DNA from 3 places in the Streptomyces sp. NPDC055955 genome. Region 1 is predicted to be linked to each of the others. Evidence: riboswitches for the same ligand, from Rfam matches in the RefSeq annotation. Region 1 holds a riboswitch; each other region holds the start of a gene.
The links. Region 1 has a riboswitch for cyclic di-AMP ahead of ACFC96_RS38690 (transglycosylase SLT domain-containing protein). Riboswitches for the same ligand answer to the same signal wherever they lie in the genome.
Positions count from the first base shown of each region.

Region 2: another riboswitch for cyclic di-AMP. It lies ahead of ACFC96_RS33920 (M23 family metallopeptidase); the one in region 1 lies ahead of ACFC96_RS38690 (transglycosylase SLT domain-containing protein).
Region 3: another riboswitch for cyclic di-AMP. It lies ahead of ACFC96_RS06555 (transglycosylase family protein); the one in region 1 lies ahead of ACFC96_RS38690 (transglycosylase SLT domain-containing protein).

Region 1 covers NZ_JBHJYS010000027.1:48,260-56,173, forward strand. The annotation lists gene yicI (alpha-xylosidase) at 1-1,409, shown strand, start outside; gene ACFC96_RS38675 (hypothetical protein) at 1,428-1,820, opposite strand; partial or broken gene ACFC96_RS38680 (glycoside hydrolase family 5 protein) at 1,906-2,544, opposite strand; gene ACFC96_RS38685 (glycoside hydrolase family 43 protein) at 2,595-4,073, opposite strand; gene ACFC96_RS38690 (transglycosylase SLT domain-containing protein) at 4,348-5,088, opposite strand; cyclic di-AMP (ydaO/yuaA leader) riboswitch at 5,091-5,287, opposite strand; gene ACFC96_RS38695 (flavodoxin family protein) at 6,407-7,144, opposite strand; gene ACFC96_RS38700 (NAD(P)/FAD-dependent oxidoreductase) at 7,486-7,914, opposite strand, start outside.
Region 2 covers NZ_JBHJYS010000021.1:110,099-118,012, forward strand. The annotation lists gene ACFC96_RS33905 (GNAT family N-acetyltransferase) at 46-2,868, opposite strand; gene ACFC96_RS33910 (HPr family phosphocarrier protein) at 3,046-3,327, shown strand; gene ACFC96_RS33915 (GntR family transcriptional regulator) at 3,543-4,229, opposite strand; gene ACFC96_RS33920 (M23 family metallopeptidase) at 4,495-5,283, opposite strand; cyclic di-AMP (ydaO/yuaA leader) riboswitch at 5,296-5,452, opposite strand; gene ACFC96_RS33925 (M16 family metallopeptidase) at 5,649-7,034, opposite strand; gene ACFC96_RS33930 (M16 family metallopeptidase) at 7,031-7,914, opposite strand, start outside.
Region 3 covers NZ_JBHJYS010000003.1:92,838-100,751, reverse strand. The annotation lists gene ACFC96_RS06565 (cytochrome P450) at 1-756, shown strand, start outside; gene ACFC96_RS06560 (transglycosylase family protein) at 896-1,882, shown strand; cyclic di-AMP (ydaO/yuaA leader) riboswitch at 2,007-2,223, shown strand; gene ACFC96_RS06555 (transglycosylase family protein) at 2,228-2,911, shown strand; gene eno (phosphopyruvate hydratase) at 3,230-4,516, shown strand; gene ACFC96_RS06545 (septum formation initiator family protein) at 4,620-5,108, shown strand; gene ACFC96_RS06540 (DUF501 domain-containing protein) at 5,193-5,723, shown strand; gene ACFC96_RS06535 (exopolyphosphatase) at 5,720-6,664, shown strand; gene ACFC96_RS06530 (NAD(P)/FAD-dependent oxidoreductase) at 7,152-7,914, shown strand, end outside.

The DNA.
Region 1 (7,914 bases):
TGTGGCTCACCACCTCCTTCTGCACCGAGTACGACGAGGGGACGGTCACGTCGTTCGTCGACGGCATGGCCGAGCGCGACATCCCGCTCACCGTCTTCCACTTCGACTGCTTCTGGATGCGCGAGTACCAGTGGTCCGACTTCACCTGGGACCCGGACGTCTTCCCCGACCCGGTCGGCATGCTGCGCCGCCTCAAGGCGCGCGGCCTGCGCATCAGCATGTGGATCAACCCGTACATCGCCCAGAAGTCCCCCCTCTTCGACGAGGCCCGTGAGTTGGGCCATCTGGTCCGCAAGCCGAACGGCGACGTCTGGCAGTGGGACCTGTGGCAGCCCGGCATGGCGCTCGTCGACTTCACCGACCCGGGCGCGCGCGACTGGTACGCGGGCAAGCTGCGCGGCCTGCTTGACATGGGCGTCGACAGCTTCAAGACGGACTTCGGCGAGCGCGTCCCGACCGACGTCGTCTGGCACGACGGCTCCGACCCCGAGCGCATGCACAACTACTACGCACACCTCTACAACCGCACCGTCTTCGAGCTGCTGGAGAAGGAGCGCGGCAGTGGACAGGCGGTGGTCTTCGCCCGCTCGGCGACGGCCGGCGGCCAGCAGTTCCCGGTGCACTGGGGCGGCGACTGCTTCGCGTCGTTCACGGCGATGGCGGAATCCCTGCGCGGCGGCCTCTCCCTGTCCCTGTCGGGCTTCGGGTTCTGGTCGCACGACATCGGCGGCTTCGAGGGCACCCCCGACCCGGCCGTCTTCAAGCGCTGGCTCGCCTTCGGCCTGCTCTCCTCGCACAGCCGCCTGCACGGCAATGTCTCGTACCGCGTGCCGTGGGCATTCGGCGAGGAAGCGGTGGACGTGGCACGGAAGTTCACACTCCTCAAGCACCGTCTCATGCCGTATCTGTACGGCGCGGCGGTCGAGGCACACCTCACCGGCGTCCCCGTGATGCGCCCGATGCTCCTCGACTTCCCGGAGGACCCGACGTGCCGGGTCCTGGACCGCCAGTACATGCTCGGTCCCGACCTGCTCGTGGCGCCGGTCTTCTCGGGGGACGGCGACGTCGAGTTCTATCTGCCCGCGGGCACGTGGACGCGGCTGCTGACGGGGGAGCGGGTCGAGGGCGGGCGCTGGCTGCGCGAGACCCACGGCTTCGACAGCCTGCCGCTGTTCGTCCGCCCCGGCGCGGTCGTCCCGCTCGGCGCGGACGACCGGCGCCCCGACGGCGACTGGACCGACGGTGTCACCCTGCTCGTGGCGCCGGGCGCGCAGGACGTGACCGTGACGGTGCCGCAGCACGACGGGAGCCCCGCCGCCACATACCGGGTGCGCCGGGACGCGGACAGCGGGTCGGTCACGGTGGAGGTGGAGGGAACGGAACTCCCGTACGGGGTACGGGAGTTGTGACCCGTTCGGTGCCCTTGGTCAGGAGACGGCGGTTCCCTTCACCTCGTCTCCCGACCGCGTCACCTCGTACGTGACGATGGTGCCGCTCCAGAAGTGGAAGGTGAGCGTCACCGGCACCCCGTCCTTGAGGGAGTGCAGGAAGTCGGCGGTGAGGTCGAGCGTGCCGCCGTCGTAATCCGGGGCGAACGAGGTGCCGAACTGCTGGTACGAAGTCCAGCCGGCCGGTCCCGCGCCGGTGCCGTCGGCGTACTTCGCCTCCATGGTCGCCAGGGAGTCGCCCCGGAACTGCACAGGGGCCGCGAAAGCGCCGGTCGTGCCCGTGGCGTCCGCGAGGACCGGTGGCTCGTACGTCGTCACATCGATCCGCCACGGCACTCCGGACGAGAACCGGGCCTGCAGCGTCGCGTTCACGCCGTACGCGCGGCCCCGCGACAGCCGCGTCAGAGCGGCCGCCGACAGTGGGCAGCACGAGGAGGCGCTGCGCGTTCGCGCCGCCCGACGCGCGCACGATGCTGAGGAACGAGGTGTTGAGCTCGTCGACCAACTCCGCTTTCCGTGCGTCGTCGGCGTTGTCGAAGGCCGGTTCGTTGATGCTCTCGAAGAGCAGCGTGCGGGGTTCGTCCTTGAACGCGGTGGCGATCTGCTGCCAGGTCGCGTTGTAGCGGGCGAGCACCTGGTCGTGGTCGGTGGCCATCTTGTTGATCCACTGCCAGGAGTCGTGGTGCACGTTCAGCACGACGCGCAGACCGTCCGCCTGCGCCCAGTCGGCCACCTGCCGAACCCGGCTAAGGAACGTGGCGTCGATCGTGTAAGGCGCCTGTGACGCCTGGTGGTTCCCCCAGGTGACGGGGATGCGGACGCTGCGGAAGCCCTGGCTCTTGACCGTGTCGAAGAGCGCCTTGGTGACCGGCGGGTTGCCCCAGGACGTCTCATCGGGGATGGCGTCGAGGGTGTTGCCCAGGTTCCAGCCGGGCTGCATGGCGGCGACGGTGTCCATGGCGGAGGCGGTCGCGGCAGGAGCGGGGCGGGCTGCCGCCACAGCGCCGGTCTGCGCGGTGCCGGCGGTGGCGAGCAAGGCCAGGAAGAGGCCCGCCACCCATCCGGCGCGGCGTCTGCGGCTCCGTGCTTGTCTCATACGGGGTCCCTCTCAGTGGCTGAGTTCAGTGGTCCCGGACAGCGGTCGGGTCAGATGGCGAGCGGCTCGTAGCGAAACCAGTCGAAGTGGGCGGTGCCGGTCGCGGCGTACAGGCCGATGACACGGCCGGTGAACCCGCCGGCCACCTCGGTCGACAGGTAGCGGCCGTCGAGAGTCGCCAGTGCGGTGAACGTTCCCTGCGCATCCTCGACTCCGAACGCGAGCGTGTCGGGGCCGGTCCGCGGGTCGCGCGGGGTGTCCGTGTGGCTCACGTCGACACCGAGCACCAGCGGTCCGTCGGCCGTCACCCTGGGCGTCGAACCCACCACGGTGCGTAGCGGCCCGACGCGGGCGATCACCCGTACCTCGGCGGCGTCGGCCTCGATCTCGTAGTGGTGCAGCTCGTCGAGCCGGACCGCGAGGCCGCCGGTGCCGTCCGCCGGGTCGAGGTGGGCGCGGACGCGGCAGGAGAGGTGCTGCTGCCGATGGCCTACGAAGGTGACATCGGCGGCGTCGAGCCCGTTCCCGACGGCGTGAAGGGTCAGCCGGCCCGGGCGTTCCTTCGTGGTGCAGTGCCGCGGGGAGCGGTGCCGGAGTGAGATCCAGGAGGGCTGCAGATCGGGGTCGTCGAAGTCGTCGGTGAAGGGTTCGGCGGAGACGGACACGGGCCCAGTCGTCGCCGGCGGGCCGACGACCGGCCAGCCGTTCTCCCAGGTGACCGGCGCGAGGAAGGTCTCACGGCCGAGCACGTGCCAGCCGGGGGTGCCGCCACGCGGCCGTACCCCGAGGAAGACCATCCACCACGTGCCGTCGGGCGCTTGCACCAGATCGGCGTGGCCGGTGTTCTGGACGGGTTCGTCGGTGCTGCGGTGGGTCAGGACCGGATTGGCCGGGCACGGTTCGAAGGGGCCGGTGGGCGCGGGGCCGCGGGCCACGGAGACGGCATGCCCGCGCTCGGTGCCACCCTCGGCGATCAGCAGGTACCAGTGGTCGCCCACGTGATACAGGTGCGGCGCCTCAGGGGCCTTGGCGCCCGGCGTACCGGACCACAGCGAGCGCGGCTCGCCGAAGGTCTCGCCGGTGTGAGGGTCGATGCGGACCTGGGAGATCCCGGCCACCGTGACCCAGCACGCGCCGTCCTCGTCCCAGGCGAGATCAGGGTCGATGCCGGGGACGCCGGGCAGGGGGACCGGGTCCGACCAGGGGCCCGCCGGGTCGGTCGCGGAGACGAGCAGATTGCCGCCTCCCTTGCTCACATTGGTGACGATCAGCCAGAAGCGGCCGTCGTGGTGGCGCAGCGTCGGCGCGTAGATCCCGGCGGAGGAAGGTGTGTCCAGGGGCAGCCGCAACTGGCCGGGCCGGTCGAGGACGTTGCCGATCAGCCGCCAGTGCACCAGGTCGCGACTGTGGAAGAGCGGCACTCCGGGGACGTACTCGAAGCTCGAGCACGCGAGGTAGTAGTCGTCGCCGACGCGGCAGACGCTGGGATCCGGGTGGAACCCGGGGATGACTGGCTGCAGGTCTGCCATGCTGTCTCTCTCCGTGGTGTCGAAGCGCTTCGATCCGCGGGGAGGATATGCACGGGGGTGATGGCGCGCAAGAGGGAGGACAGGACGAAAAAGGCCCTGAAGTCCCTTCCTATTGAGGGGACTTCAGGGCCATGGCGACATCGATGCGCTTCAACAGGCAGTCGCTGGGCTTCCGTTGAGGGGAGCGGACCGCGGCGTCCACTGCGCCGAGCCGGGGCGGAGCCCTAGGAGCGCAGCTGAGCAGCCGCCGGATCCCTCATGGTGAGACCTGCTGTCAGTACGCGCCGTTCACGTTGTCGATCGAGCCGTACTTGTCGGCCGCGTAGTTGCAGGCGGCGGTGATGTTGGCGACCGGGTCGTAGCTGTTCATCGACGTGCCGGGCACGTGGTACGCCTTGAACGTGGGGTCGATGACCTGCAGGAGCCCCTTGGACGGGGTTCCTGCGACAGCGTTGGAGTCCCAGTTGTTGATGGCCAGCGGGTTGCCGGAGGACTCGCGCATGATGTTGCGGTGGATGCCCTCGTAGGAGCCGGGAATGTTGTGCTGGGCCATGATGTCCAGCGACTCCTTGATCCAGCCGTCGAGGTCGTTGGTGTAGGACTTCTTCGCCGGGGCAGCGGCGAGCGGGGTCCGGACCTCGGAGCGGTCGGCCCGCGCGGCGTACTCTTCGGTGGCCACGGGCGTCGCGGAGCTCTTCTTGCCGAGCGTGAGCTTGAGGCCGGGGTGGATCAGCCCCGGGTTACCGCCAACGGCGGCTCGGTTGTCCTGGTACAGCTTCTGCCAGCCGCCGCTCAGAGAGTGCTCTCGCGCGATCTTGCTGAGGGTGTCGCCCGCGGCGACGACGTACGTCGCGGGGGCCGCGGCGCTCTTCGCTGCCGGGGCGGCCTGCGCCGCGCTGGCGCTGGTCGCGCCGAGCACCGGGAGAGCGAGCACGGCCGCGCCCGTGCCTGCGGCGGCGAGTCCCCGGGTGAGCGAGATGGACTTGGTGCGGCGGTGCATTCCCTTTGCGGGCATGAAAAATTCCTCTCCGTCGCCTGCGAGGTGAGCTGTCGGGTTCGGACGGGAGATGTCCGGTCGCACTATGTGTGCGACTGCACCCCGAGCCGTTCCGGAAACCGGATCGGCGGCTTACCTGGGTCCCCCGCTCCTGCCGTGCGTGACCGAGTGAGTGGGAGGGATTCCGGACAGCGGCAGGATTCGGCGTTCCATCCGGATTGACGGTGACATTAGGCGAGAGAGCGCGGACGGAACAAGACCAGAATTCCGGGAGCGAAATTCGAGAGCCCTGTTTCCGGCGACCTGAACCCGCCGCTCCCTTTGATCGAAAAGCCCAACCTTCTTTGCGCAGAAGGGGAGTAGGCGCAGCGGAGCCCGGGGCCCGCGCGTCCGACCGTGTGACGCGACTCACTGAATGGGGCGCGGACTGGTATCCCGCTTGATTACACAGCAGAGCGCCATATTTCGCGTAAATGCCTCACGAGATAGTCGCAGTCTCGCTTAAGTCATGAATAACCCTAAAAGCTAGCATTTAGTTCAAAGGCGGACATAGCAGCATGTCGCTTTTGGTACGTTTTGGGGCGCATTGCCATCAATGGTGGCCGGGTCGTGCGCTCGAAGGACGTCCCCGCTGCGCGGTTCCTGGCGGGTATCGATCCGGATGGTTCCTGAACGTGGCCCTGTGCGGTGAGGCCGAGGGGTCGATGGAACTGAGGGGATCGACTGAGGTGACGCCTGGGGGCTCCAGCTTGGGGGTACTCCTCGCCGACCTGATGGGCTCGCGGGAGATCCAGATTCGGGGTGGGCGAGGGCTTCGACCTTGGACCCGCAGAAAAGAGCCGGCTCAGGATCTGCGTGAGTTCAGAAAATGGCCCGCAAGTGATGGCAAGTCAGTTGTCGATCGTCACCGGTGTCGGTGAAGGTCTCGACTTGGACCGACGGGATTCTGGTGAAATCCCCTGCCGACCAAGGCCTTCCGGGCAGGTGTCTCACCGTGTGTGAGAACTGGTAAATCCCGGCCCACAGTGTCGACTCGGCAAGGAACGCGGACTTGCCTTTGATTCGCCGCTCACGCGGGGTATTTCAGCCCTTCATCCGGGCGAAGGCGTGCTGCGCGCGAGCGTGAACGCGCTTATGGGGGCGGCGCGTTCCTCTTTCCGGGCATGAAGCGCCGGGTGGTGACGAGCCGTGAAGCGGGCCGCCGCTTCCTCGGGGCCGGTTGCGCGGTGGGCTGACGGGACGAGGGTGGCTGGTGGTCGTGAGTGCGGACGTGCGCGGCATGCACGGCGTTCGACCGGCGCCGGGGGCGAGACGTCCCGTTGCCCTACGGGTGCCGCTAGCGGTGTTCCGGGTTTTCGTAGTCGTGGCGGCAGCCGGCGTCCCAGGCGGCGCGCTGGTTGCCGTAGGCGGGGATGCCACCCAGGTCCTTCAACGCCCGGGCCAGGTGCAGCAGGTTCCAGGTCATGAACGTGGTGTTGCGGTTGGTGAAGTCGTTCTCGGGTCCGCCGGAGCCCGGGTCCAGGTAGGAGGGGCCGGGGCCGGCCTCACCGATCCATCCGGCGTCGGCCTGGGGCGGGATGGTGTAGCCCAGGTGTTGGAGGCTGTAGAGGACATTCATCGCGCAGTGTTTGACGCCGTCCTCATTGCCGGTGATCAGGCAGCCGCCGACGCGGCCGTAGTAGGCGTACTGGCCGGCGTCGTTGAGGAGACTGGAGCAGGCGTAGAGGCGTTCGATCACCTGCTTCATCACGGAACTGTTGTCGCCCAGCCAGATCGGTCCGGCCAGCACGAGGATGTCGGCGGCCATGACCTGACGGTAGAGGTCCGGCCAGGCGTCCGTCTCCCAGCCGTGCTCCGTCATGTCGGGCCACACGCCCGTGGCGATGTCGTGGTCGACGGCCCGGACGATGTCGACGTGGACACCTTGGCCTTCCATGATTGCGGTGCTGCGGCCGATCAGGCCCTGAGTGTTGCTCGTTTCCGGTGAGCGTTTCAGGGTGCAGTTGATCACCAGCGCCCGCAGGTCGTCGTACCGGGCCGGAGGCGCGTCGGTGGCGGGTGACGAAGCGGTCATACGGTCCTCCCAGAGCCCTGTCGCCACCTGGTGCGCGGCGACGTGTCCACTGTGCCCAACATGGGGCCTGGCCGACGGCAGCCGCCACAGCAGAGCCTCCGAATGGCCCTCATGGTGTGCGCATGCGGTCGGCTGATCCCGAGCAGGAGTTGTGGGGCGGGCCCGGCCGGTACAGATCCCGGACGACCCATGAATTCCCCGCGTCCCGGTCAGGTGTCGAGGGAGGCGGCGGTGCGAACTGGCCGGAGTACCCGGAGTACCCACATGGACCTGGCGAATCGAAGCGCATGGAGAAGCGCATGTAACGGGCAGCGTGGCCTGAACATCGATCAGACGCTTCCCTACTCCAACGCGTGAACCGCCGCGGAGAACACCGGCGGCATCCGGGACGCAGCCGGGACGATGAGGCGGGCGGTGCCAGGACGGCGGCCCGCGGCCAGGAGGGCGCCGGTCAGCAGCCGGTGGCGACGGGTCAGCCGTGTCCAGGAGCGCTCGTACTCCTGCGGTCGTCCGGCGGCCAGGCAGCGGACGGCTGCCCGCGCCGTCGTAAGCCCGAGGGCGATGCCCTCGCCGGTGAGGGCGTCCAGGTAGCCCGCGGCGTCGCCGACGAGCAGGACACGGCCGGCGACTCTGCGTCGTGCGCGCTGCCGCAGGGGTCCCGCGCCACGCACGTCCGTCGCGGCCGCACCACGGAGGAACGCCGTGAGGGCGGGGAAGCCGGCGAGGTGCTGGTCGTAGCTGCGGCGGCAGCGGCTGAGGATCGCGACGCC
Region 2 (7,914 bases), on a different contig from region 1:
GACGCGGAAATCACCCGTATGTGGGGCTCGTCTCACCCGGCCCGCTCAGTACGCGGGCAGGGTGCGCGGGCCGAGGTCGTCGCGGGCGGGCGGCGGGGCGAGCCGTATCGAGGCGCCGAGGGCCGAGAGGCCGCTCTGGGCGACGACGACGGGCTCCAGGGACACGGCGACGACCTCGGGATGGTCGTCCACGAGCCGCGAGACCCGTTGCAGCACCTCTTCGAGCGCGGCCGTGTCGACCGGCGCGGCGCCGCGCCAGCCGAAGAGCAGAGGCGCTGTCTTGATGCCCCTGACGATCGACTGGGCGTCCCGGTCGGTGACCGGAATCAGCCGGTGGGCGGTGTCGCCGAGCAGCTCGGACGCGGCGCCCGCGAGCCCGAAGGAGAGGACCGCGCCGGCGGCCGGGTCGATGACCGCGCGGACGACGGTGTCGACGCCGCGGGGCGCCATGGCCTGGACCACGGGCCTCAGCTCCTCGGGCTTGCCGAGCGTCTCGGACAGCTCTTGGTACGCGCGGCGCAGCTCCCCCTCGTTCGCCAGGTCGAGGCGCACCCCTCCGAGGTCGGCCCTGTGGCGCAGGTGCGGGGCGGTCGTCTTGAGGGCGACCGGGTAGCCGAGAGTGTGCGCGGCGGCGGCCGCCTCGTCGGGTCCGGGGGCGGCGAGGGTCTGGCGTACGTCGATGCCGTAGCGGGCGAGGAGGGCGCGGGCGTCCTCCGGGGCGAGCTCGGTGCCGCGCGGGTCCTCGTCCTTCGCGAGGAGCGCGGCGATGAGCTCGGCGGCGCCCGTCTCGTCGATGTCCTCGTACTCGGGGACCTTGCCGGGCTCCGCCGCGTCGCGCCGCCACTGGGCGTACTTGACGGCTTCGGAGAGGGCGCGGACGGCGCGCTCGGCGGCCGGGTAGGCGGGGATGAGCGCGGGCGTCGGGGCGAGCTCGTCCGTGGGCGGGCGTCCGGCCGGGGTGCCGCCGGGGGTCCTGGCGAGTGCCCGGGGGCCCGTGCTGGTGGCGGCGGAGAGCGCTTCGGCGAGGCCGCCGAGCTCCACGTGGACGACCAGGACGGGCTTGGTGGGGGTGCCGGACGCGGCCGAACTGAGGGCCTCGGCGAGCGCCGCGTCCTCGGCGGTCGACTCCCCCACCGCCGGCATCGCCGTGACGACGACCGCGTCGCACTTGTCGTCCGCGAGCGCCTCGGTGAGCGCCGCGTGGAAGTCCTCGGCGGACGCCGCGGTCGTCAGGTCCAGCGGGGGCTTGGGCCGCAGCCCTTCGGCGAGGCAGACGTCGTACGTGAGGAGGCCCAGCGACTCCGAGTTCCCGAGGATCGCCACGCGGGGGCCCGGCGGGAGGGGCTGGCGGGCCAGGAGCAGGCCGGTGTCGACGAGTTCGGTGATGGTCTCCACGCGGATGACACCCGCCTGGCGCAGCAGGTCGGAGACGGTGGCGTACGGCAGGCGCGTGGCGCGGACCGCGTGGCCGAGGGGCGCGATGCCGCTGTGCCGGGCGCCCTGCACCACGACGAGGGGCTTCGCGGCCGCCGTGCGGCGGGCGAGGCGGGTGAACTTGCGCGGGTTGCCGATGGTTTCGAGGTACATCAGGGCGACGTCCGTGTCCGGGTCGTCGTACCAGTACTGGAGTACGTCGTTCCCCGACACGTCCGCGCGGTTGCCGGCGGAGACGAAGGTCGACACACCTGTCACTCCGGTCACTCCGCCGCCGCGCCGCTGGAGGCGGGCGAGCAGCGCGATGCCGATGGCCCCGGACTGGGCGAACAGGCCCATACGGCCGGCGCGCGGCATCTCGGGCGCGAGCGACGCGTTGAGCCGCACCGCGGGCGAGGTGTTGATGACGCCGAAGGCGTTCGGCCCGATGAGGCGCATGCCGTACGAGCGTGCCTGGCGCACCAGTTCACGCTGGCGGGCGCGGCCCTCGCTGCCGGACTCGGCGTATCCGGCGGAGACCACGACGATCCCCTGCACCCCGCGCTCGCCGCACTCGGCGACGACTTCGGGGACGTACCGCGCGGGGACGGCGACGACGGCGAGATCGACGGGCTCGGCGGCGTCGATGTCGTGGACGGAGCGGTGGGCGGGGACACCGTCCAGGTCGCGCAGGTCGTCGGGGAACGCCCTGTTCACGGCGTGGAGGCGGCCGGTGAAGCCGGCGTCACGGAGGTTGTCGAGGACGCTGCGGCCGACTCCGCCGGGCGTGCGGCCCACCCCGATGACGGCGACCGATCCGGGGGCGAGGAGCCGGTGCACCGAGCGCGCCTCCGCGCGCTGCTCGCGGGCGCGCTGCACGGCGAGCGAGGCCTCGGTGGGTTCGAGGTCGAACTCCAGGCGGACGACGCCGTCCTCGAAGTGCCGCTTCTGGGTGTATCCGGCGTCCGTGAACACCTTGATCATCTTGGTGTTGGCGGGCAGCACCTCGGCGGCGAAGCGGCGGATCCCCCGCTCGCGGGCGACGGCGGCGATGTGCTCCAGGAGCGCGGACGCGACGCCCCGGCCCTGGTGGGCATCCTGGACGAGGAAGGCGACCTCGGCCTCGTCGGCGGGGGCGGAGGCGGGCATTCCCTGGGCGTTGATGCGGTCGTAGCGGACGGTCGCGATGAACTCACCGCCCACCGTGGCCGCGAGCCCCACCCGGTCCACGTAGTCGTGATGGGTGAAGCGGTGGACGTCCTTGGCGGACAGACGGGGGTACGGCGCGAAGAAGCGGTAGTACTTCGACTCGTCGGAGACCTGCTCGTAGAAGTTCGTGAGCCGCTCGGCGTCGTCGATGGTGATGGGCCTGATGCGCGCGGTGCCGCCGTCGCGCAGCACCACGTCTGCTTCCCAGTGGGCGGGGTATGCGTGCCGGTCCGACGGGGTCTGCATGGGCACAGCGTACGGCGCGGCGGTGACAGTCGTACGGGTCGCGGCGCGAGCGGGCCGAAGGCACGCTATGAGGGCCGACGGGCGTGTACGGGCGGTACGTAGGACCCATATCGGGCACGCCCACCGGTGTGGGAGACTGGTCTAGACAACCGTGAGAATCCTGAAGGGCAGCATCACATGGCTGAGCGCCGCGTCAACGTCGGCTGGGCCGAGGGCCTCCACGCCCGCCCCGCCTCCATCTTCGTCCGCGCGGCCACGGCGGCCGGCGTCCCCGTGACGATCTCCAAGATCGACGGCACCCCCGTCAACGCGGCCTCCATGCTCGCGGTGCTCGGCCTGGGCGCCGGCGGCGGCGAGGAGATCGTCCTGGCCTCCGACGTCGAGGGTGCGGACATCGCACTCGACCGTCTGGCCAAGCTGGTCTCCGAGGGGCTCGAGGAGCTTCCCGAGACCGTCTAGTACACAGGCCGGTACGGGGCTCGACAGTGACCCGTACCGGACGTCCGGATTCTTGGGCGTCGTTCACTGCTCGCAGAAGATCGCGCCGATTAAAGGGTCTGTTCGGATTTTCCGAGCAGACCCTTTGTCTTTCCGTGAGTCCGTTCCCATAATTCCGGAGCAGCACAGAAAGAGCCCTTGGAAATAGGCCGCCCTATTTGTATACGGCGGCTTTGTTAATGCTGAGGCCCCAGTGTGTTGACGGGATGTTGCGAAGTCCTCACACGGCCACCCGTACGAGGGGCGCGCAGGCGGTGGGCGGTCATCGCGCGCTCCGTGTGCTGCGCCGTGAGCGCCCGCGCGCGCTCCACGTCACCGCGCGCCACAGCGTCCACGATCGCCCCGTGCTCGGCCCAGGAGTCGGCGGGCCGCGCGGGCTGCTCGACGGTGTACATCCACGCGATCTTGTGGCGGAGCTGGGTGAGCATCGTGATCAGCCCCGGGCTGGCGGAGGCCTGTGCCAGCGTCTCGTGGAACCAGCCGCCCAGCGCGCGCAGGTCCTCGCTCCGACCTTGCCGGGAGCGCTCCTGACCCAGCCTGACCAGGCCGCGCAGCACCTTCAGGTGCGCCTCGGTGCGGCGTTGCGCGGCGCGGGCCGCGGCGAGCGGCTCGAGGAGCATCCGGATCTCCAGCTGGTCCGCCGCCTCCTGCGTGGTGGGTTCGGCGACGCACGCGCCCGCGTGCCTGCGGGTGACGACGAAGCCCTCGGCCTCCAGGGTGCGCAGCGCCTCGCGCACGGGAACGCGGGAGACGCCGTAGCGACGGGCGAGCACCTCCTCGGTGAGTCTGCCGCCGCGCTCGTGGACACCGGAGACGATGTCGTCGCGGATCGCCGTGCATACCGAGTGCGCCGGAATGCGCATGGACCGACCTCCGCCTTAATCCCCGCGAAACGCGGTAGACAGTCGCTCGTGCAGCGCGATCGAAGTCCGTTCAGCGCGCTTTCCCAGCGACTCTATTCCAGCGGGCCCGAATTTCCGACGGCGGGCCGTAATCCATGGATATTTTTTGGACAGCGCCGCCGGGAACGAACGCGCCGGTCCGGTGACGACCGCGGCCGGTGACGCCGAAAGCCCCGGCTCGGCGAGCCGGGGCTTTCGGTGCGTTGTCGCGCGTACGCGGCGAGGGTCAGACGTTGACGCCGTGCGAGCGCAGGTACGCGACGGGGTCGATGTCCGAGCCGTACTCGGGACTGGTGCGCGCCTCGAAGTGGACGTGCGGGCCCGTGACGTTGCCGGTCGCCCCGGAGAGGCCTATCTGCTGGCCCGGGGTGACCGTCTGGCCGACGGAGACGCCGATGGACGACAGGTGGCCGTACTGCGTGTACGTGCCGTCGTTCATCTTGATGACGATGTTGTTGCCGTAGGCGCCGCCCCAACCGGCCTCCACGACCGTGCCCGCGCCCACGGCGTGCACCGAGGTGCCACTGGCGGCGTGGAAGTCGATGCCGGTGTGGCTGCCGGAGGACCACAGGCCGCTGCTGGCCTTGTACGCGGTCGACACGTACGAGCCGGTGACGGGCAGGACGAAGGCGTTCAGGCGCTTGCGCTCGGCCGCACGGGCGGCGCGCTCCTTGGCCTCACGCTCGGCCTTGGCCTTGGCGGCGGCCTCGCGCCGGTCCTCCTCGGCCTTCTTCTTGGCCGCGGCCTCCGCCTTCTCCTTCGCGGCCGCCTTGTCGGCGGCCTGCTGCTGGGCGGCGGCCTGCGCGTCGATCTGCTGCGCGAGGGAGTCACCGATGGAGATGGCCTTGGTCAGGCCCGTCTGCTCGAGAGACGCGTCGTCAGCGGCGAGGGCGGGGGCGGCGAGGCCTCCGATGACACCGGTCGTGGTGAGCGCGGCGACGCCGGCGACCTGCGCGGTGGTACGCGTGAGACGGCTCGGGCGACGGTGCTTCCCGGTGGCACGGGTGAACGCCATGGAGTGGCTGATCCTTTCCTTCCTTCTCGCCTACCGGGTTAGCTGACGGGTTCGGAGCAGGAAGGTCTCCTACGGACCCCCTTCAGGAAAGGGCGTCCGATTCACCCCAGGGACGGTGGGTCCCCGGCTCCCCCGGCTCGCGCCTTGGGGGACTCGGCGATGACTGTCCGGTGCCGCGGGCGCGGCGTACATCTGGCGGACAGCCGGACCGACGCTAAGCGGGGCATCTTTCAATCAACAAACGGAACCGGGCTTTTGTAGCGCATGCCACAGGGCAGACAGGCAACCACTGGTTCAATTCGGACATACAAGGGCCCCGGTGGTCATCTCGCCCACCGGGGCCCCTCGTTGCACACCGGTCACGGTCAGCCCGTGACGACGGTCACCTCTCCGATACCGAGCGCCCTGACGGGCTCCTCGATCTGGGCTGCGTCACCGACGAGCACCGTCACCAGGCGGTCCGTCGGGAAGGCGCTCACGACGGCCGCGGTGGCCTCCACGGTGCCTGTCGCGGCGAGCCGCCGGTACAGCTCCGCCTGGAAGTCGTCCGGCAGGTGCTGCTCGACCTGGTCGGCGAGCGTCCCGGCGACGGCAGCGGCGGTCTCGAACTTGAGCGGGGCGACGCCCACCAAGTTCTGTACGGCCACGTCCCGTTCGGCGTCGGTGAGGCCCTCCGCGGCGAGCGTGCGCAGCACCTTCCAGAGGTCGTCGAGCGCCGGACCCGTGTTCGGCGTGTCCACGGAGCCGCTGATGGCGAGCATCGCGGCACCCGTCCCGTCCGGTGCCGAGCGCAGCACCTGGCCGAACGCCCGCACGCCGTAGGTGTAGCCCTTCTCCTCGCGCAGGACACGGTCCAGGCGGGAGGTGAGGGTACCGCCCAGGCAGTACGTGCCGAGCACCTGCGCCGGCCACACCCGGTCGTGCCTGTCCGCTCCTACGCGGCCGATCAGGATCTGCGTCTGCACCGCGCCCGGCCGGTCGACGATGACGACCCGGCCGGTGTCGTCGGCCGTCACGGGCGGTACGGGGCGCGGCTCGGTCGTGTTCCCCGTCCAGGCGCCCAGCGTGTCCGCGAGCAGGCCGTCGAGGTCGATGCCCGCGAGGTCGCCCACGACGACCGCGGTGGCCGTGGCGGGGCGCACGTGCCGGTCGTAGAAGGCGCGCACGGCCGCCGCGTCGATGGCCGCGACGGTCTCTTCGGAGCCCTGGCGCGGGCGGGACATGCGCGCGGTGGCCGGGAAGAGCTGCTTCGAGAGTTCCTTGGCGGCGCGGCGGCCGGGGTTGGCCGTCTCGTGCGGGATCTCGTCGAGCCGGTTGCGCACGAGACGTTCGATCTCGCTGTCCGCGAACGCGGGTGCCCTGAGCGCGTCGGCGAGCAGGCCGAGCGCCTTCGGCAGGCGGGAGACGGGGACCTCCAGAGAGACCCGTACGCCGGGGTGGTCGGCGTGCGCGTCGAGGGTGGCACCGCAGCGCTCCAGCTCGGCGGCGAACTCCTCGGCCGCGAGCTTGTCGGTGCCCTCGGAGAACGCCCTCGCCATGATCGTGGCAACGCCGTCGAGCCCGGCGGGCTCGGCGTCCAGGGGCGCTTCGAGGTTGATCTCGACGGCGACGACCTGCTGGCCCGGACGATGGCAGCGCAGCACCGTCAGGCCGTTGTCGAGGGTGCCGCGCTCGGGCGCGGGGAACGCCCACGGCCGCGCCGTGCCGGCCTGGGGCTGCGGGTGGAAGTCCATGGTCGCGAGCTCGGTCACTTGCCGGCCTCCTCGTCTGCGGTCTCGTCCGTGGTCGTGGCGGCGGTCTCGTCGGCGTTCTCGCCGGCCCCTTCGGGGGCCGTGGGCTCGTAGACGAGCACCGCGCGGTTGTCGGGGCGCAGATAGGCCTCGGCCACCTCCCGGACCTCTTCTGCGGTGATGTCCAGGACGCGCTTCACGGCGGTCAGGGCGAGCTGCGGGTCGCCGAACAGGACGGCGAACCTGCACAGTTCGTCGGCGCGGCCCGATACCGTGCCGAGCCGGTCGAGCCACTCACGCTCCAACTGGGCCTGGGCGCGCTCCATTTCCTCGGGAGTGGGCCCGTCGGCGGCGAACCGCGCGAGCTCCTCGTCGACGGCCTCCTCGATGACCGGCACCTCGACGTCGCCGGACGTCTTCACGTCCAGCCACCCCACGGAGGGCGCCCCCGCGAGCCTCAGGAGACCGAACCCGGCGGCGACGGCGGTCCGGTCGCGGCGGACGAGACGGTTGTAGATCCGGGACGACTCGCCGCCGCCGAGGACCGTCAGGGCCAGGTCGGCCGCGTCGCACGCGCGCGAGCCGTCCTGCGGCAGCCGGTAGGCGGCCATCAGCGCGCGGGCCGGGACCTCCTCCTCGACGACCTCGCGCACGCCCTCACCGATCCGCTCGTGCAGGGCGCCGTCGCGCGGGGGCTGCTTGCCGTCGTGGCGCGGGATGGAGCCGAAGTACTTCTCGACCCAGGCCAGCGTCTGCTCGGGGTCGATGTCCCCGACGACCGAGAGGACGGCGTTGTTCGGGGCGTAGTACGTACGGAAGAAGTTCCGCGCGTCCTCCAGGGTGGCCGCGTCCAGGTCGGCCATGGAGCCGATGGGCGTGTGGTGGTACGGGTGACCCTCCG
Region 3 (7,914 bases), on a different contig from region 1:
TGGGCGGGCATGATGATCCGCCACGGCGGGGGCCCGCGCGGCGGTGTCGCGCGCTCCGTCAAGAAGATGCGCGGCTATCTGGCCGAACTCATCCACCGCAAGCGCAGCGACCCGGGCGACGACCTCATCTCCGGCCTCATCCGCGCCTCCGACCACGGGGAGCACCTCACGGAGAACGAGGCCGCCGCCATGGCCTTCATCCTTCTCTTCGCAGGTTTTGAGACCACGGTCAATTTGATCGGCAACGGCACGTACGCCCTGCTCACCCACCCCGAGCAGCGCGAGCGGCTCCAGCGGTCGCTGGCCCCCGGAGCCGCCGAGCCCGGCCTTCTGGAGACCGGGATCGAGGAACTCCTGCGCTACGACGGCCCCGTGGAGCTCGCCACGTGGCGCTTCGCGACCGAGCCGCTGACCGTCGGGGGACAGGACATCGCCGCCGGCGACCCCGTCCTGGTCGTGCTCGCCGCCGCCGACCGCGACCCGGCGCGCTTCGACGAGCCCGACACCCTCGATCTCTCCCGGCGCGACAACCAGCACCTCGGATACGGGCACGGGATCCACTACTGCCTCGGAGCCCCCCTCGCGCGCCTGGAGGGGCAGACCGCCCTCGCTACGCTCCTGACGCGCCTTCCGGACCTGCGACTCGCGGGAGATCCTGCCGATTTGCGCTGGCGCGGCGGCCTCATCATGCGGGGATTGCGCACGCTTCCGGTCGAGTTCACGCCGCATCGGGAAGGTCCGGGCGAAGCGGTGTAACTGACGGTTCGTCAAGACTGTGACTTTCACGTGATCTCGGCTGCATCGACTTGTGACAAGCGTTCGACTCCCGCTACGTTCACCAGTCATCGCGGCACCACCCGCCGCAGCATTCCCCGAGCCACCGAAAGGCGCCTTCATGCTCACCGGGAACGGTCGTCACCGTCGCCCCCGCCAGGCTCCCGCGCTCATCGTCGCCGCGGGAGTGGCCGGCTCCGCCATCGCGATCCCCCTGCTCGGCGCGACCAGCGCGAGCGCCGCGTCGACCGCCACGTGGGACAAGCTCGCCGAGTGCGAGAGCGGCGGCTCCTGGAGCGCCGATCCGGGCAACGGCTACTACGGCGGGCTCCAGCTCTCGCAGGAGATCTGGGAGGACCACGGTGGCCTCGACTTCGCGCCGCGCGCCGACCAGGCCAGCCGCTCGCAGCAGATAGCCGTCGCCGAGAAGGTCCTCGCCGACGAGGGTCCGCGGGCGTGGCCGGTCTGCTCGGTCACCTCGGGGCTCACGGCGGACGACGCCGCGGCCGACGTCGACCCCGGGGCGGCCCTGCCGACCCCGTCCGCGTCCGCCGGCGACTCCGGCCGTGACGACGCGGCGGACGGCGACACCGCGAAGAGTGACGCGAGCGACGAGTCGGCGGACTCCGCGTCCGAGGCCGCGAAGGGCGACTCCCGAGAGAAGAGTCACGACGACTCGGGTGATACCGCAGGTAACACCGCGGGCGACTCCAAGAGCGACAAGTCCGGCCGGGACGGCTCGACTTCGACCGCCGGCGCGCCCTCGTCGGAGGCCTCCGACGGCTCGGACTCCGCCGCTGCGCCCGCCTCCGGCCGGCACCGCGGCGACGCCGCCGAGGACGACGTCCCGGGCTCCTCGCGCGCCGACGACGGCTCGGGCCGCCATGCCTCGCGCGGCGGAGAAAGCGGGCGCAAGGGTGTGAATGCGGACGAAGGTACTTATACCGTGCGCTCCGGCGACAACCTCTGGGGCATCGCCGACACCCATGACGTGGACGGCGGATGGGCCGCTCTGTACGCCGAGAACAAGAAGACGGTCGGCGCCGACCCCGACCTCATCCTTCCTGGTCAGAGTCTGGATCTTGGGCTCGAATCGGGCGAAAAGTAGGGGCAGTTCGGGCGTGATGTCCGCTTTGGTGACGGTGAGAGATGGGTCTCAAAGGCCCTGATCGTCTTTGAAATTCGGGCGATCCACTGCTTACGGTCATCACCGCTCGCCACAGCGGGCCCCGTCGGATGTCACGCCGAATCCTGCCAACGTCCGTACGGGAACAGTCGTCGCGTAAGCGCCGTAGGCAGGAGCGGGGGACCCAAGGTAAGTGCCGGCCCCGGCCGTCGAGAGACGGCCGACCGACCGGCTTGGGGTGAAGTCGCACGCAGGACGTGCGACCGGGCACTCATCCGGCCCGAACCCGACAGCTCACCTCGTAGGCGTCGGTGAGGGGATCTCTCGATGCTGTTTTCCAGCAAGGGCAAGCACCGTCGCCCGTCCAAGGCCGTTCGCGTCGCCACGCTCGCCGGTGTCGCCGGTGCCGCTGTCGCCGTCCCGCTGATGGGTGCCACCGGCGCCTCCGCCGCCACCACCTCCGAGTGGGACGCGGTCGCGCAGTGCGAGTCCGGCGGCAACTGGTCGATCAACACGGGCAACGGCTACTACGGCGGCCTCCAGTTCTCCTCGTCCACCTGGGCCGCGTACGGCGGCACCGCCTACGCCTCCACCGCCGACAAGGCCTCCAAGGCGCAGCAGATAGCCGTCGCCGAGAAGGTCCTGGCGAGCCAGGGCAAGGGTGCCTGGCCGAGCTGCGGCGTGGGCCTGTCCGCCGCCTCGACCGGCTCCGCCCCGGCCGCCGCCGCCCCGAAGCAGCAGGAGCGCACCGAGCAGCCGACCACCCGCAGCCAGGAGCGCAAGGCGCCTGCCGCCCCGAAGCAGGAGTCGAAGAAGACCGTCGAGACCCCGGCCGGCAAGAAGGTCGAGAAGGGTGACGGCGAGTACAAGGTGAAGGCCGGCGACACCCTCAGCACCATCGCCGAGGCGCACCACGTCAAGGGTGGCTGGGCGAAGCTCTTCAAGCTGAACAAGGACATCGTCGAGGACGCCGACCTGATCTACCCGGGTCAGCAGCTCCACCTCAAGTAAGGAGGGGAGGGGGCGACAGCCCCCAGGCCGCTCGGGTGCCGGCTTTCGGCGGACGGCCGGTACCACGCCAGGTCCCCCCAAGGACTCCCCGCCCCGGGTGCGCATTCCCCCGTCGCGCCCGGGGCGGGGTTTTGGTGCGTGAGGGGTCCTGGGCTTTCGTCCGTTGTCGGCCGGTGCTTTTTGTTCCGTTCGGAAACAATTCGCTCTCGGTTTTTGTCCACGGGCCGGTCGGTCGGCTGGCCGGTGCCTGGAGCCGGTTAGGCTCGTGTGTTGCCGGACCATGCGGCCCGGCGTAGTTGCGTCACATCCCATAAGGAGATGCTCGTGCCGTCCATCGACGTCGTCGTAGCCCGGGAAATCCTGGACTCCCGAGGCAACCCCACGGTCGAGGTCGAGGTCGGCCTCGACGACGGCAGCACCGGTCGTGCCGCTGTCCCGTCCGGTGCGTCCACCGGCGCGTTCGAGGCCATCGAACTCCGCGACGGTGACCCGAACCGCTACCAGGGCAAGGGTGTCGAGAAGGCCGTCCTCGCCGTCATCGAGCAGATCGGCCCGGAGCTCGTCGGCTACGACGCCACCGAGCAGCGCCTGATCGACCAGGCGATGTTCGACCTGGACGCCACCGACAACAAGGGTTCGCTCGGCGCCAACGCCATCCTCGGCGTCTCCCTCGCCGTCGCGCACGCCGCCTCCGAGGCCAGCGACCTGCCGCTGTTCCGCTACCTCGGCGGTCCGAACGCGCACCTGCTGCCCGTCCCGATGATGAACATCCTCAACGGTGGGTCGCACGCCGACTCCAACGTCGACATCCAGGAGTTCATGATCGCGCCGATCGGCGCGGAGTCCTTCTCCGAGGCCCTTCGCTGGGGCGCCGAGGTCTACCACACCCTCAAGAAGGTGCTGAAGACCAAGAGCCTGTCCACCGGTCTGGGCGACGAGGGCGGCTTCGCCCCGAACCTCGGCTCGAACCGCGAGGCCCTCGACCTCATCGTCGAGGCCATCAAGCAGGCCGGTTACGTTCCCGGTGAGCAGATCGCGCTCGCGCTCGACGTCGCCGCGTCCGAGTTCTACAAGGACGGCAAGTACGAGTTCGAGGGCAAGTCCCGCTCGGCCGCCGAGATGACCGAGTACTACGAGGAGCTCGTCTCCGCGTACCCGCTGGTCTCCATCGAGGACCCGCTGTACGAGGACGACTGGGCCGGCTGGAACGTCATCACCGAGAAGCTGGGCGACAAGGTCCAGATCGTCGGCGACGACCTCTTCGTCACCAACCCCGAGCGCCTCGCCCGCGGCATCGAGGAGGGCTCCGCCAACGCCCTGCTCGTCAAGGTCAACCAGATCGGTTCGCTGACCGAGACCCTGGACGCCGTCGAGATGGCCCAGCGCAACGGCTTCAAGTGCATGATGTCCCACCGCTCCGGCGAGACCGAGGACGTCACCATCGCCGACCTCGCCGTCGCGGTGAACTGCGGCCAGATCAAGACCGGTGCCCCGGCCCGCTCGGACCGCGTCGCCAAGTACAACCAGCTCCTGCGCATCGAGGAGATCCTCGACGACGCCGCGGTCTACGCCGGCCGCAGCGCGTTTCCCCGCTTCAAGGGCTGAGCGCGCTCTTAAGGCACTGCCTTAGGAAGCGTCGTACGTACGTCCCCGCACCCGGTCCCGTACCGTGTGCGGGGACGTACGCACGTAAAGGGGAGGCGCGAACATGGCCGGGAGAGTCCGGGACAGGGACCGTGACCGGTTCTCCACCGCGACCCGGCTGCGTCTGCTCGGCGAGCAGACCGCCGAGCGCGTCTACCGCTCCCAGACCAGACGTCAGGCCCGCCGTTCCCGTCTCACCGGCCGCGCGGCACTCCTGGCCCTCGTCCTGTGCACCCTGGTCGTCGCGCTCGCCTACCCCATAAGGCAGTACGTCTCCCAGCGCGGGGAGATCGCCGACCTCCAGCGCCGGCAGCAGGAGGCCCAGAGCAGGGTCGACAGGCTGCGCGACGAGAAGGCACGCTGGCAGGACGACTCGTACGCCGAGCAGCGGATCCGCGACCGGCTCCACCTGGTGATGCCGGGCGAGACCGGCTACGTGGCGCGCGACCCCGACGCGGCGAAGCGCACCCGCTCCGAGGGGGGCGCGAAGGGACGGCCCTGGTACTCGAACGTCTGGGACGGCGTCGACAAGGCCGACCGCCCCGGCGACTGACCCGCCCGCACCGAAGCCCCGCACCCGCAGCACCCCGAATCCGCAGTACCCCTACCGAAGTTCACTGAAGGAAAGCCCCCAGGCATGGACACGCCCCCGCCCCAGACCGAGCCGACCGCGCCCACGGACGCCGACATCCAGGCGTTCAAGGAGCAGCTCGGCCGCCCGCCGCGCGGCCTGCGGGCCATCGCGCACCGCTGCCCCTGCGGCAACCCGGACGTGGTCGAGACGGCGCCGCGCCTCGAGGACGGCACGCCCTTCCCCACGACGTACTACCTCACGTGCCCGCGCGCCGCGTCCGCGATCGGCACGCTGGAGGCGAACGGCGTCATGAAGGAGATGACGGAGCGCCTTCAGACGGATCCCGAGCTTGCGGACGCGTACCGCAAGGCGCACGAGGACTACATCGCGCGCCGCGACGCCATCGAGGTCCTCGAGGGCTTCCCGAGCGCGGGCGGCATGCCGGACCGGGTGAAGTGCCTGCACGTCCTGGTCGGCCACTCCCTGGCCGCGGGCCCGGGTGTGAACCCGCTCGGCGACGAGGCCATCGCGATGCTGCCCGAGTGGTGGGCGAAGGGGCCCTGCGTGTCGGCCGCGCCCGAGGAGAGCCAGTGACCAGGGTCGCCGCCGTCGACTGCGGCACCAACTCGATCCGGCTCCTCGTCGCCGACGCCGACCCCGCCACGGGTGAACTCGTGGAACTGGACCGGCGCATGACGATCGTGCGGCTCGGGCAGGGCGTGGACCGCACGGGACGCCTCGCGCCCGAGGCGCTGGAGCGCACCTTCGCGGCCTGCCGCGAGTACGCCGAGGTCATCAGAGCGCACGGCGCCGAGAAGATCCGCTTCGTGGCCACGTCCGCGTCCCGCGACGCCGAGAACCGGGACGACTTCGTGCGCGGGGTCGTGGACATCCTGGGCGTCGAGCCCGAGGTCATCACGGGCGACCAGGAGGCCGAGTTCTCCTTCACCGGCGCGACGAAGGAGCTGACGGGCCGGGCCGACCTCGACAAGCCCTACCTGGTCGTGGACATCGGCGGCGGCTCGACGGAGTTCGTCGTCGGCGAGGACACGGTCCTGGCGGCGCGCTCCGTCGACATCGGCTGCGTCCGCATGACGGAGCGCCACCTCATGGGCGAGGACGGCCAGGTCACCGATCCGCCGACGCCCGCGCAGATCGAGGCCGTTCGTGAGGACGTCGTCGCGGCCCTCGACCTCGTGACGCAGACCGTCCCGCTGACCGCGGCCCGCACGCTCGTGGGTCTGGCCGGTTCCGTGACGACGGTCGCCGCGCTCGCGCTCGGTCTGAGCGAGTACGACTCGGTGGCCATCCACCACTCCCGTATCTCCTACGAGCGCGTCGCCGAGCTCACGGACTGGCTGGTGACGTCCACGCACGACCAGCGTTCCCTGAACCCGGTCATCCACCCGGGCCGCGTCGACGTCATCGCCTCCGGCGCGCTGGTGCTGCGCCTGATCATGGAGTGGATCGGCGCCAAGGAGGTCGTGGTGAGCGAGCACGACATCCTCGACGGCATCGCCTGGTCGATCGCCTAGCCCTCTCCAGGCTGTTTCCCGGCCGCTTCGCGACCCCTTCCCGGCCCCCCTTCCGGCCTGCCGGTACCTCCCGTGGCCGACTCCCCTGAGCGCTCAGGACGTCGTCTGAGCGCGGTCCGGGAGGGGGGCGACACGCTCCGGCGACACCCCGTCGGGAAAGTTCGTGAAGTTCTTCACAAGGAATTGGGCCTCGTGGGGCGAGGATCCGGGCCAGATGGCCCGCGGGAGGGGCTCCCCGCGCTCCGGAGGCCGCCGAGCGGGGCGTTGCGGGCTTGTTGCGGGCGGATGAACCGGATGAGTGGTCCACCCCCGCCGAATGCCCGGAGCGGCAGCTCAAGAGGGGTGTGGAACGACCGGCGTCATACCGTGGTTCCCTGCCAGGGCCATGACCTCGGTCACGTGGGGGGCGGAGTGTAGCAGAGGCCCCGTCAGTGCTTGTGAAGGGGCGCACGAGCGACCCCCTCCGGACGGGTGGATACTCGATGGCATGAGCACCACGGAGCGTCCCAGGATCCTCGTAGTAGGCGGTGGGTACGTAGGCCTGTACGCAGCACGACGCATTCTCAAGAAGATGCGTTATGCGGAAGCGACCGTCACGGTCGTGGATCCGCGCTCGTACATGACTTACCAGCCCTTCCTCCCCGAAACCGCCGCCGGCAGCATCTCGCCGCGCAACGTCGTCGTCCCGCTGCGACGCGCTGTGCCCGGAGCCGAGATTCTCACCGGCCGGGTCACCACCATCGACCAGGACCGCAAGGTCGCCACGGTCGCCCCGCTCGTCGGCGAGGCGTACGAGGTTCCCTTCGACTACCTGGTGATCGCGCTCGGCGCGGTCTCCCGCACCTTCCCGACGCCGGGCCTCGCCGAGGTCGGCATCGGCATGAAGGGTGTCGAGGAGGCCATCGGCCTGCGCAACCACGTGCTCGAGCAGCTCGACAAGGCCGAGTCCACGAACGACGAGGAGATCCGCCGCAAGGCGCTCACCTTCGTGTTCGTCGGCGGTGGCTTCGCGGGCGCCGAGACGATCGGTGAGGTCGAGGACCTGGCGCGCGACGCGGCCAAGTTCTACAAGAACGTGAAGCGCGAGGACATGCGCTTCGTGCTCGTCGACGCCGCCGACAAGGTGCTGCCCGAGGTCGGCCCCGAGCTCGGCGTGTACGGCAGGAAGCACCTGGAGTCCCGCGGCATCGAGGTCTACCTGAAGACCACCATGCCGTCCTGCGTCGACGGTCACGTGGTGCTCAGCAACG